DNA from 2 places in the Rhizobium sp. RHZ01 genome. Region 1 is predicted to be linked to the other one. Evidence: riboswitches for the same ligand, from Rfam matches in the RefSeq annotation. Region 1 holds a riboswitch; the other holds the start of a gene.
The links. Region 1 has a riboswitch for cobalamin ahead of IB248_RS22825 (CbtB domain-containing protein). Riboswitches for the same ligand answer to the same signal wherever they lie in the genome.
Positions count from the first base shown of each region.

Region 1 (5,452 bases):
TTTCGTCAGGGCGCGATCCACCGAAGCAGCCGCCGTCCACAATATGCCGCAGCCAGCAACACCGCCGCGAAGCCGGTAACCGTCACCATGCTGCCGGGATGCAAGGGAACATTCCTCCACACCGGGCGAACGACATCCGCAGTGTTGAACGCCTCACCGCTGAACTCGCAGGTGATCAGCGCCAGACCGCGCAACACCATGCCGGCGTCGATCGCAGAGACGATGGCCTCCGCCTCGTCCGCCTCCGCGCCCATGTTGCGCATCGACAGGAGCACGGCCTTCGTTGCCGCGAGGTAGGCGTGCGAGCATTCATTGAATGGACTGGCCTCGTCGGTCACCCCGCCCGGCATCTTGCCCCAGAGACAATAGGCATGCTGGATCTGCGCATAGTTCAGCACGCGTCGGAACGGCTCGTTCGTGTCCGTGGCACGCGCCGCGAGATCAATGATCCGATCGCGATACTCCGCCATCATGACCATTTCGCCATGTGAGATCTCGGCGATCGCGATGCCGCTTTGGGAACCGCTGCTGCTCCGCTGGTGCGCGTCGGCCGCGACGGACCAAAGCTGCAGGACAGCAATCATGGCTACAAGAAAAATGGGACGCCGACTGGTCATCTCTGAGGACAGGCTCCGGACTCCGGAGCCTTCTCCGATCAATGGAAGACCGACGCGCGAGCGCTGAGCCTGGGTGCGGCACCGAGCTTGCGCTCGGCCAGAGCACCAAAGGCCAGGCCAAGAACGCCCCATAGGATGGCGTGCATCCCGATCGTGGTCGTACGGAAACGCCAGAGAACCATAGCCGAATAGTTCTCCGGAACCTCGTTGATCGGCGGCAGCAGATACTGCACGAGGCCGATGAAACCGACATAGGCCAGACCTGCCGCGATTGCCGCATTCCACATACCGAACCGCGGCGTGAGGCGGCGTGCAAGCGCAATTGCCGCTACAAGCGCAGCGATCGAAACGACGATCATCAGGAAAAACAGCTCGGTCCTGACGCCAATGGTGTCGGGATTGCCGACTGCCGGCGGATTGGCCGGATATTTTATGTTGGGTACGATCACGATAGCGACAAACGCCGCAACGGCGATGACGGCACAGGTCCCGCGGGCGCTCAGATTGCTGAACCGCCCCTGGATAAAGGCGAATACGAGGGCAAACAGGCCGCCGACAGCAATGCTGTAGGCCATTACACCGGTCAAGAGGCCAAGGCCCGCCTGCGTGGCGCGGCTGACGATTTCAGGCTCAGCAGTTTCACCCGCCGCCTGGGCGGCCGCCTCCTCGAACGCGATCGCCTGGTCGACAAGCGGCTCGCCGAAAATATGCGCAAAGGCGAAAACGAGGACGCCAGCGACCACCCCCGCGAGCATGCCGCGAAGCAAAAGATTTCCAACCATGTCCGGAACTCCCTTAGTGGCAGGGAAAGCCGAGGAGATGCCGGCCGTCATGCACGAACTCGTGCACGTACATACCGTTGAAAAGCGCCATCGCGCCCTCTTCGGTACCGACGAAATAGATGGCGATGAGCATCAGTAGACCGCCGAAGATGGCCCAAGGCAAAAGCTCGCCAACCGGAATCGGAGCCGGTGCGGCGACGGGCGCAAAAGTAGTGTCAGACATGTATTCCTCCTGGAATGACGCGTTCAGTCGAGAATCGTTGCGTGGCAGGGTCTGACTTCCAGTCCGAGGTATCCTCATCCTGATCACAGTGGCGCGACCGCACCGGAATTTCACCGGTTTCCAAACCCACAACATCACCGTTATATCTGCCGCTTCGAACCTGTCAACGAAACTTCATGCAGCGGCGGGCCACGCTCCCCGATATCCGGAGACAACGAACGTGATGACGCGCCTTACCTGGATCTGCCACGGCCCGACGGCCGCCAACCGCGAGGCGCGCTTCCCGCAGGACGAACCGCTGAATGAAAAGGCAATCATTGCCACACGGGCAATCACCCCACGCCTGCGGCACGCCGACAGCGTCTTCGCCAGCCCGACGCTGCGCGCGCGGCAGACGGCCGGCGCGCTTGGCTTGCAGCCGGAAGTTTCCGAGGCGCTCGCCGATTGCGATTTTGGCCGCTGGGCGGGCCGTTCGATCGCCGAGATCCAGCAAGCGGAACCCGAGAACCTTGCCGCCTGGATGGCGCAACCGGAGGAAGCACCGCATGGTGGCGAGGCGATCGCTGCCGTGTGCATGCGTGTAAACGGCTGGATGCGCGAGCACTTGCAGTCCGGCGGTAACATCATCGCCATTACCCATGCGGCGGTCATCCGAGCAGCCATCATCGGCACGCTGAATGCCCCCCTGTCATCATTCTGGATTACCGATATCGAACCGCTCGCCGTCGCTCACATGACCAGCAACGGAAGCCGCTGGTCCCTGCGCTTCGAAGGACAAACCACCTAATTTTCAGGGCGATAATTTAGTCCAGCCTTACGCAAGCAATCGATGCGATAGTTTTTCGACCCGACACCGTCGGGCTGTCAATCCTTGCCCCAAGGAGGACTTTGCATGCCCTATGATTGGAGCGGCGCGCGGATGCGACGCACGCGCCTGCTACGTATGACTGGCGCCGGGATGCTTCTCCTGCTCGTCGTCAGCGTCACCCTTCTAACCAGACTTTGAGAACAACAGGCGAGCGACAAGCGCTCGCCTCGTTTTTCACCGCGGCTTTCGAGCCAGTTCACACGCCGTGATAGCGATTCGATAACAAGAAATCGCCCTTTGATTTCAACAAACGCTTCAGACTTCCATGATACATCAGCGCCCGGGTGGAGATGGAGTAAAGCATGCCGGTATTCTTCCAGAGCAGGGCCGGGAGGCAATGCTTGTTGGTCATGGCGTTGGGGGTAACGCTATGGCTCGTCGGTGCAATCCTGGAACTGGATAACTGTGTGGTCGCCTTCGTCGGCGCCTACGAAAGCTATGGTGCAGACAAGCTCGTCCTCGCCCTTGGCATCGGCGGGGCGATGAGCTTCGTCTATTCGATCCTGCGCATTGTCGATTTGCGCAAGGAGATGGAGCTGCGGGCCACCGCTCAGGCCAAGGCCGACTGGACAGCAACCCACGACCACCTCACCAAACTTCCCAACCGCTATGCGTTCGAACGGAAAGTCCTGCCGCAAAGGACGAAGACCGACGTCGAAGGTGACGAGTGGGAGCAGAACGTGACAATCTTCTCGATAGACCTCGATGGCTTCAAGAAGGTCAATGACCTTGTCGGCCACAATGGCGGCGACGCCCTTCTGATCGAGGTGGCAAAACGGATCTGCGCAATCGGAAACGCGGACTGCGTCTATCGCTTCGGCGGCGACGAGTTCGTCGTCGTTGCGCTTGGCCTCTCCTCCCGCCATGAAGAACGCTTCGCGCGTTTGCTCATTCAAGCCGTAACACGGCCCATTCACATCAACGGGTTCGCGGTCGAAGTCGGCGCCAGCGTCGGCCACGATCGCTGGGAGCAGGGTCAAGAGCCGCTCGAGGACGCGGCCCACCGAGCCGACCTCGCCATGTACGAGGCGAAGTCACGCGGCCCCAACCACCACATGGTGTTCGAAGCCTCGATGCAGGACAAGGTGGCAAAGCGCGCGACGCTGGAATCCAAGCTGCGCGTCGCAATTCAGCAAAAGGCCATCCGCCCCTTCTATCAACCGTTGATCGATCTCAAGAGAGGCACGGTCTGCGGCTTCGAAGCGCTCGCTCGCTGGACGGACGAAGAAGGCGTCGCCATTCCGCCGCCGGAGTTCATCGGCATTGCCGAAGAGACCGGACTGATCACCGAGCTTTTCGAAGACCTTCTGGCGCAGGCCTGCGGAGACGCCCTGGCCTGGGACGACCACGTTACCCTCTCCTTCAATGTCTCTCCGGTGCAAATGGAGGACAAGCTGCTGGCCTCGCGCATCTTCAAGGTGTTGTCGGCAAATGGTCTTCCGCCAAGTCGTCTGGAGATCGAGATCACCGAAAATGCCCTGATCCAGGATCCGGCGGTTGCCGCAATCATCCTGGATGAACTCCACGATGCAGGCGTTCAGATCGCGCTTGACGATTTCGGCACCGGCTACTCCAGCCTCGCCCAGCTCGCCCGCTATCGCTTCGACAAGATCAAGATCGACAAGAGCTTCATCGCAACGTACCGCGATGATGAGCGTCAGGAAAAAATCATCCGCGCCATGCTTGGGCTCGGGCGCAGCCTCAACATACAGACCACCGCCGAGGGCATCGAAGAGCATCGCCAACTCGGCCACCTGCTTCAACTCGGCTGCGATGTCGGACAGGGCTATCTCTTCGGCAAGGCGATGCCCGCCGAAGAAACGCGCTCGTTCGCCCTTGACCGTCACGAGACATTGGCCAACGGATAAGCGCTCCGCACTCCTCTCCAGTAGTCCTCTACATCAGAACTTCGTAATGGACCCGTTCAGACAGGGCCACGTTCGCTCACGCAGCATGGACCGCGATCACCGATCGGACCTAGCCCGATCGGTGCGCAAAGTGAGTGGACCCTTGTCATAGGAGAGGGATTTATCGCGCATTTTCGTATCGCTGCCGCCTCGGCGGCCTTCATTGGTCTTGCAGGGGTGGCGTCGCCCCCCGATCTTATGAGGGGGCGGCCGCGGTTGTACCAGCAGCCCCAGTTTTCACCTGGAACGGCTTCGATGCCAGTTCTCAGGGTGGACCGCCGGAGCCGGTCTCGACTACGCCTTCACGTACAACATCTTCGGGCGTGGAATGTCGTTACAACGACTACGGCAGCAAAGTCCTTTTGGGCATAGACACCGTTTTCAATCAGAAGGTTGTTACCGTCGGCGTTGGCTTCAGATTTTGAGACTGCTCAACGATGAAATGACCAAGCCCGGACATACGCCCGGGCTTTGCTTCTCTGAACTGAGGCTGGTCGCCGTGTAAGATAAGCCTTAGTGGTGGTTTCCACACCCTGGTTTCCACCACCCTGGTTGCCGCCACCCTGGTGGCCACCACCCTGGTTGCCACCGCCTTGGTTGCCACCACCTTCGTTACCGCCACCCTGGTTACCGCCGCCTTCGTTACCGCCACCTTGGTTGCGCAGCACTCAGCCGATAGGATGTTTTCGACGCGGACCTTGGCAGCTTTCGCAGCGTTCACGCTTGTTTTCACAGCGTTTTCTGGTGAGAGCTATGCAGGATCCGCCCTGCGCGCATCAGGCGCCATTGGAGCGCCGATAGGCTTCCCCTCGGCTTGCACGCGCTATACTTGGCTTTGCCATGGCAACGGCGGCCACGAGATGACCGACGAGAAGGCTATGCCTTTGCTTCAAAAGGTGAACAGGCAGGTCAACGCTGGCGACGGACGCACAGACATCGGGGAAATCCGAATACTGGTCGCTTCCCATCAACAACAAAGGCGACTGCGAAGACTATGCCCTACTGAAGCTGAAAACCTTGCTGGGCGCCGGCTTTGCGTCGAACAAACTGGCGCT
Region 1 is NZ_JACUZZ010000025.1:166-5,617, forward strand. It holds gene IB248_RS22815 (hypothetical protein) at 6-617, opposite strand; gene IB248_RS22820 (CbtA family protein) at 656-1,399, opposite strand; gene IB248_RS22825 (CbtB domain-containing protein) at 1,413-1,622, opposite strand; cobalamin riboswitch at 1,651-1,788, opposite strand; gene IB248_RS22830 (histidine phosphatase family protein) at 1,846-2,409, shown strand; gene IB248_RS22835 (EAL domain-containing protein) at 2,793-4,358, shown strand; partial or broken gene IB248_RS31880 (porin family protein) at 4,660-4,822, shown strand; gene IB248_RS22840 (hypothetical protein) at 4,783-5,130, opposite strand; partial or broken gene IB248_RS22845 (transglutaminase-like cysteine peptidase) at 5,078-5,452, shown strand, end outside.

Region 2 (5,452 bases), on a different contig from region 1:
TGCCGCTGCAGACCTCATTACCAACGCGATCAACTGGAAAACTCCGACGTCATAAAAGCTTCGTCGAACTGTCACATCTTTGTCATGAATGCTAGATGAACCGTTAGGTTTCCTGCATTTGTGATCGGTGGATAAAACGCCCATCACGCAGGAACTACCTCCAGAGCAGATTCTCGGTCAGGCGCATTTGCTTGTGCTGAGTGGCGAGCCGTCGTAGGTCTGGCGGATTCGATGCTTAGGAGGATTCAGATTGCGCAGTTCCGTTGAGATCTACAGCATCAGGACAGGCGAGGCGCGCGTCGTCTGGCAAACCACGCAACTCGTTGAGGCGCCGAACTTTTCGTCGGATGGGACCTATCTTCTGTTGAACGGCGACGGACTCCTCTACCGTCTCGCACTTGATGGTTCGAGCAAGGTCGGCAAGGTCGATACCGGCTTTGCGACGACCTGCAACAACGACCACGGCATTTCGCCCGATGGCCGCCAGATCGTCATCTCCGACAAAACCGAGTTCGGGAAGTCGACGATTTATGTGCTGCCGGCCGAAGGTGGTACGCCGCGGCTGGTGACGCAAAATCGGCCATCCTATTGGCACGGCTGGTCGCCCGACGGGAAGCAACTCGCCTATTGTGGCATCCGCAACGATTTGTTCGATATCTACACGATCTCCGTTGACGGCGGCGAAGAAAAGCGGCTGACCCACGGCGAGGGACGCAATGACGGGCCGGACTATTCCGCCGACGGTCAATGGATCTACTTCAATTCTAGCCGCACCGGCCTCATGCAAATCTGGCGAATCCATCCCGATGGGACCGGTCTTGAGCAGGTCACCAGTGACAACTATGGGAACTGGTTTGCCCATCCGTCGCCCAACAACGACAAGGTTCTGATCCTTTCTTACGATCCTGATGTGTTCGACCATCCACGCGATCTCGATGTTCGCCTGCGGCTGATGGACATGGACGGCGGAAACCTGACGATGCTCTTCGATCTCTTCGGCGGGCAGGGAACGATCAACGTGCCCAACTGGTCGCCGTCAGGTGATGAGTTCGCCTATGTGCGCTACTTTCCCGTCTCGGATTAAGGGATTGCGTCGGCCAGGGTTTATGGGCATAGACGCGTCCGTCGGGTGCCCGCCGCGGGCGGGAGAATCGGGAATTCGGTGAAAGACCGAAACGTGCCCAACGCTGTAAGGCTGACGGCTGCCGCAAAGAGCCACTGGTCCAGTACCGGGAAGGCGCGGCAGTCGGATGACGCCAAGTCAGAAGACCGGCCCGACACCATAGACTGACCCGCGTGGACGGCGGGCGGTTGTGTTGTTGGGGATTGACGATGCGACCAGACCATTCAGGCTCCCTGTCGGGAGCCGCAGCCTTTTCGACCGAGGAACGCGACGCCGTCTACAGGGCGATTTCGACGCGACGCGACGTGCGTTCCGAGTTTCTCCCGGATGCCATACCGGACGACGTCGTCAAAAGGCTTCTGACGGCCGCGCATCACGCGCCGTCCGTTGGGTTCATGCAGCCCTGGAATTTTATCCTGGTGCGCGATGACAAGGTGAAGGAGGCCGCGTGGCAGGCCTTCAATCGCGCCAACCGCGAGGCCGGCGAGATGTTTGAAGGCGGGCGGCAACAGCTCTATCGCTCGCTGAAGCTTGAGGGCATCCGAACCGCACCGCTCAGCATCTGCGTGACCTGCGATCCGGACCGCTGCGGCGATGTCGTTCTTGGCAGGACGCACAATCGGCGGATGGATTCCTACTCCACGGTCTGTGCCGTGCAGAATCTGTGGCTCGCCGCCCGCGCCGAAGGCGTGGGGGTCGGCTGGGTGAGTATCTTTCACGAGTCCGATATCAAGGACATCCTCGGTGTTCCTGATCGGGTCGAGATCGTTGCCTGGCTCTGCGTCGGCTATGTCGACCGGCTCTATGACCAGCCGGAACTCGCCGTCAAAGGATGGCGCCAGCGATTGCTGCTGGATGAACTGGTGTTTACGGATCGCTGGGACAATCCAGCGGACTGAGGGCGGCTATTGCTGCTGCGGCTGAGGGCCCGGCTTTGCCGGATGCTTGAGGTCGATTGTGCCTTGGTCGCCGGCCAAGAACTGCGGACCGATCTGGCGCACCTTGTTGGTCGCCGGATCATATGGCCTGTCCGGCACCTGAGGCTGCGGTGCAGCCGGGGCGGCGACCTTTCTCGCTGGCTCGGGCTTCTTGGTTTCGATCGTGGTGATCGATCCTTGTTGCGGCGGTTCGCTGATCGATTGGCTTTTTCGCATCCGCTCATAGTAGGCGTTGAGGTCGCAGCTGCAGGATGATTTTTCGCCGGGTTTGCGGTTCTTGTAGGCGAAAGCGTTCGGCATTGCGCTGTAAGGAGCGCCCGTCGCCGCCGATATCATCTGTGAAGTCTCAGTGCTGGAGACGTCATGATAAAAGAGCTCGGTGTCGATGCCGGGACACATCTTCGAGCAGGTGTCGGCATCGCGGGCGAAGTCCTGCGAGGTTGCATTCGAGCTTAACGGAAAAAAGCCACCGTCGCAGGTGCGCACACAGACGGTATTGAGATGAGAGGGCGTCGACATGCCGGGGAGACCGTATCGGCGCTGGCCGGGATCGCCACCCGGCGGTACGAAGGTGTCGTTTCGCAGCGCCTGATCTTCAATGCTTGGAGGCGGTGCATATCCATCGCCGCTGTCGGCGGGCCACTGTTCCTCGTTGCAGCCATTGTCATCGAGCGCCGCAAGAAGCTCGTTTCGCGTGCGGACATCCTCGCTTTGGCCACGCAGCTCGTCGCGCCGCTGCTGCAGATAACGGATGTTGTCGACCATTTTGCTCTCCGCGCGCTCAAGCTCCCCGCAATAGCCGTCATCGTCGCCGATCACGACCATGCTGCCGCTTGTGCAGCCGTTCTGACGGAGATCGCTACGGACTTTGCGAAGCTCAAGGTTCTGTTCGGCGATGGCGCTGGCGAATTTGCGCACCTCGGGTGTGCTGCCGATGATTTGCGGCAGATCCGCAAGGCGGGCACGCAGGTCTCCGCAGATCGCCGGCACCTGGGCATGGGCCGGGCCGATCAACACAAGTGCGGCTGCGAATGACAGAATCCAGCGGTTCAAGGCATCGTCCCATCGGTGAGCAGGTCGTAAGGCGCGGCGTCCCGCCGCGCCTCCATTGCTAGCCCGTTTGTCTTAACAGGCTGCAGTCGGAATCTTAGCGCATTTTCTCGATCGGCCGCAAATCACGCCGGCTGTGAAGCCTCGACGACGGCGAGGGCAGCCATGTTGACGACACCGCGGGAGGTCACCGAGGGCGCCAGGATGTGCGCCGGCAGCGCAGCGCCCAGCAGGATCGGCCCTACATGCAAGCCGTCGATCATCGATTTCACGACGCCGAGGGTGATATTCGCCGAATCCAGGTTCGGGAAGACCAGCAGGTTCGCTTCGTCATGCAGGGTCGTGTCGGGCATGACGCGCTTGCGCAGGGCGTCGGAGATCGCGCTCTCGCCATGCATCTCGCCGTCGACTTCAAGCTCCGGGGCTGCTTCGCGAACGAGCTTGAGAGCAGCACGCATCTTCGTCGCGCTCTCGGATTCACGCGAGCCGAAATTCGAGTGGGAAACGAGGGCCACGCGCGGCGTAATGCCGAAGCGCTTGATTTCCTCGGCGGCGAGAACCGCGGACTCGGCGATTTCTTCCGCAGTCGGATTGAAGGTGACGTAGGTGTCCGTGAAGAACGTGGCTCCGCGCTGCGAGATCAGCAGGCTGAGTGCCGAGAAGTCGCAGACGTCATGCCGCTTGCCGATGATCTGGCGAACGTCGCGCAGATGCTTCTCGTAACGGCCTTCCAGGCCGCAGATCAGAGCGTCGGCTTCGCCGCGCTTCAGCGCCAGCGCGCCGATGACGGTCGTGTTGGTACGAACGATCGTGCGGGCGGCCTCCGGAATGACGCCGCGACGCCCGACCAGCGAGAAGTAGAGATCGACATATTCGCGGAAGCGCGGATCGTCTTCCGGGTTGATGACGTCGAAATCCGAAAGCGGGCGGATGCGCAGGCCGTAGCGCTGGAGGCGCGTTTCGATGACCTGCGGGCGGCCGATCAGGATCGGTTCGGCAATGCCTTCTTCCAGCAGCACCTGCGCGGCGCGCAGCACGCGTTCATCCTCACCTTCCGAGAAGATGACCCTCTTGCGCTCGGCATTCTTCGCCGCAGCAAAGATCGGTTTCATGATGAAGCCGGAACGGAAGACGAAACGGTTGAGCTGGTCGAGATAGGCGTCGAAATCGGTGATCGGACGCAAGGCGACACCGCTTTCGGCGGCAGCCCTCGCGACCGCCGGGGCGATCCGCAGGATCAGGCGCGGGTCGAAGGGCGAAGGGATCAGGTAGTTCGGGCCGAAGACCGGCGTTTCACCCGAATAGGCGCGGGCGGCGACGTCGGACGGCTCCTCGCGCGCAAGTGCCGCGATGGCGCGCACGGCAGCCATCTTCATTTCTTCGTTGATGGTGATCGCACCGCAATCCAAAGCACCCCGGAAGATGTAGGGGAAGCAAAGAACATTGTTCACCTGGTTCGGGAAGTCGGAGCGACCGGTGCAGATCATTGCATCGGGGCGGGCAGCGCGGGCGAGATCGGGCATGATCTCCGGCGTCGGATTGGCGAGCGCCATGATCAGCGGTTTTTCGGCCATCTGCGCCAGCAGTTCCGGCTTCAGCACGCCGGCGGCAGACAAGCCAAGGAATACGTCGGCGCCACCGATGTTTTCCGCAAGCGTGCGCGTGTCGCTCTTTTGGGAGTAGACGCTCTTCCACTCGTCCATCAACTCTGTACGGCCTTCGTAGACCAGGCCTTCGATGTCGTGGACCCAGATATTCTCGCGTTTGGCGCCCAGTGTGACGAGGAGGTTGAGGCAGGCGAGGGCAGCGGCACCCGCGCCCGAAGCGACGATCTTGACCTCGTCGATCTTCTTGTTGGCCAGTTCCAGGCCATTGAGGATCGCCGCAGCGACGATGATGGCCGTGCCATGCTGGTCGTCATGGAAAACCGGGATCTTCATGGTCTCGCGGAGACGGCGCTCGATCTCGAAACATTCCGGCGCCTTGATGTCCTCGAGATTGATGCCGCCGAAGGTCGGCTCGAGCGAGGCGACGGTCGAGACCATCTGATCGACACTCGTTGCATCGACCTCGATATCGAAGACATCGATGTTGGCAAACTTCTTGAAGAGGACGGCCTTACCCTCCATGACCGGCTTTGATGCCAACGGACCGATATTGCCGAGGCCGAGAACGGCCGTACCGTTGGAAATGACCGCTACGAGATTTGCGCGCGAGGTATAGTCGGCGGCCGTCTCGGGATTGTCACGGATGGCGAGACAGGGTGCTGCGACGCCGGGGGAATAGGCCAGCGCCAGGTCGCGCTGGTTGCCGAGCGGCTTGATTGCCTGGATTTCAAGCT
Region 2 is NZ_JACUZZ010000004.1:168,861-174,312, forward strand. It holds gene IB248_RS06960 (LTA synthase family protein) at 1-33, opposite strand, end outside; gene IB248_RS06965 (PD40 domain-containing protein) at 251-1,084, shown strand; cobalamin riboswitch at 1,111-1,293, shown strand; gene bluB (5,6-dimethylbenzimidazole synthase) at 1,333-2,022, shown strand; gene IB248_RS06975 (DUF2865 domain-containing protein) at 2,029-3,114, opposite strand; gene IB248_RS06980 (NADP-dependent malic enzyme) at 3,237-5,452, opposite strand, start outside.
Region 2: it holds a riboswitch for cobalamin, as region 1 does, so the genes downstream of both, bluB (5,6-dimethylbenzimidazole synthase) here and IB248_RS22825 (CbtB domain-containing protein) in region 1, are expected to answer to the same signal.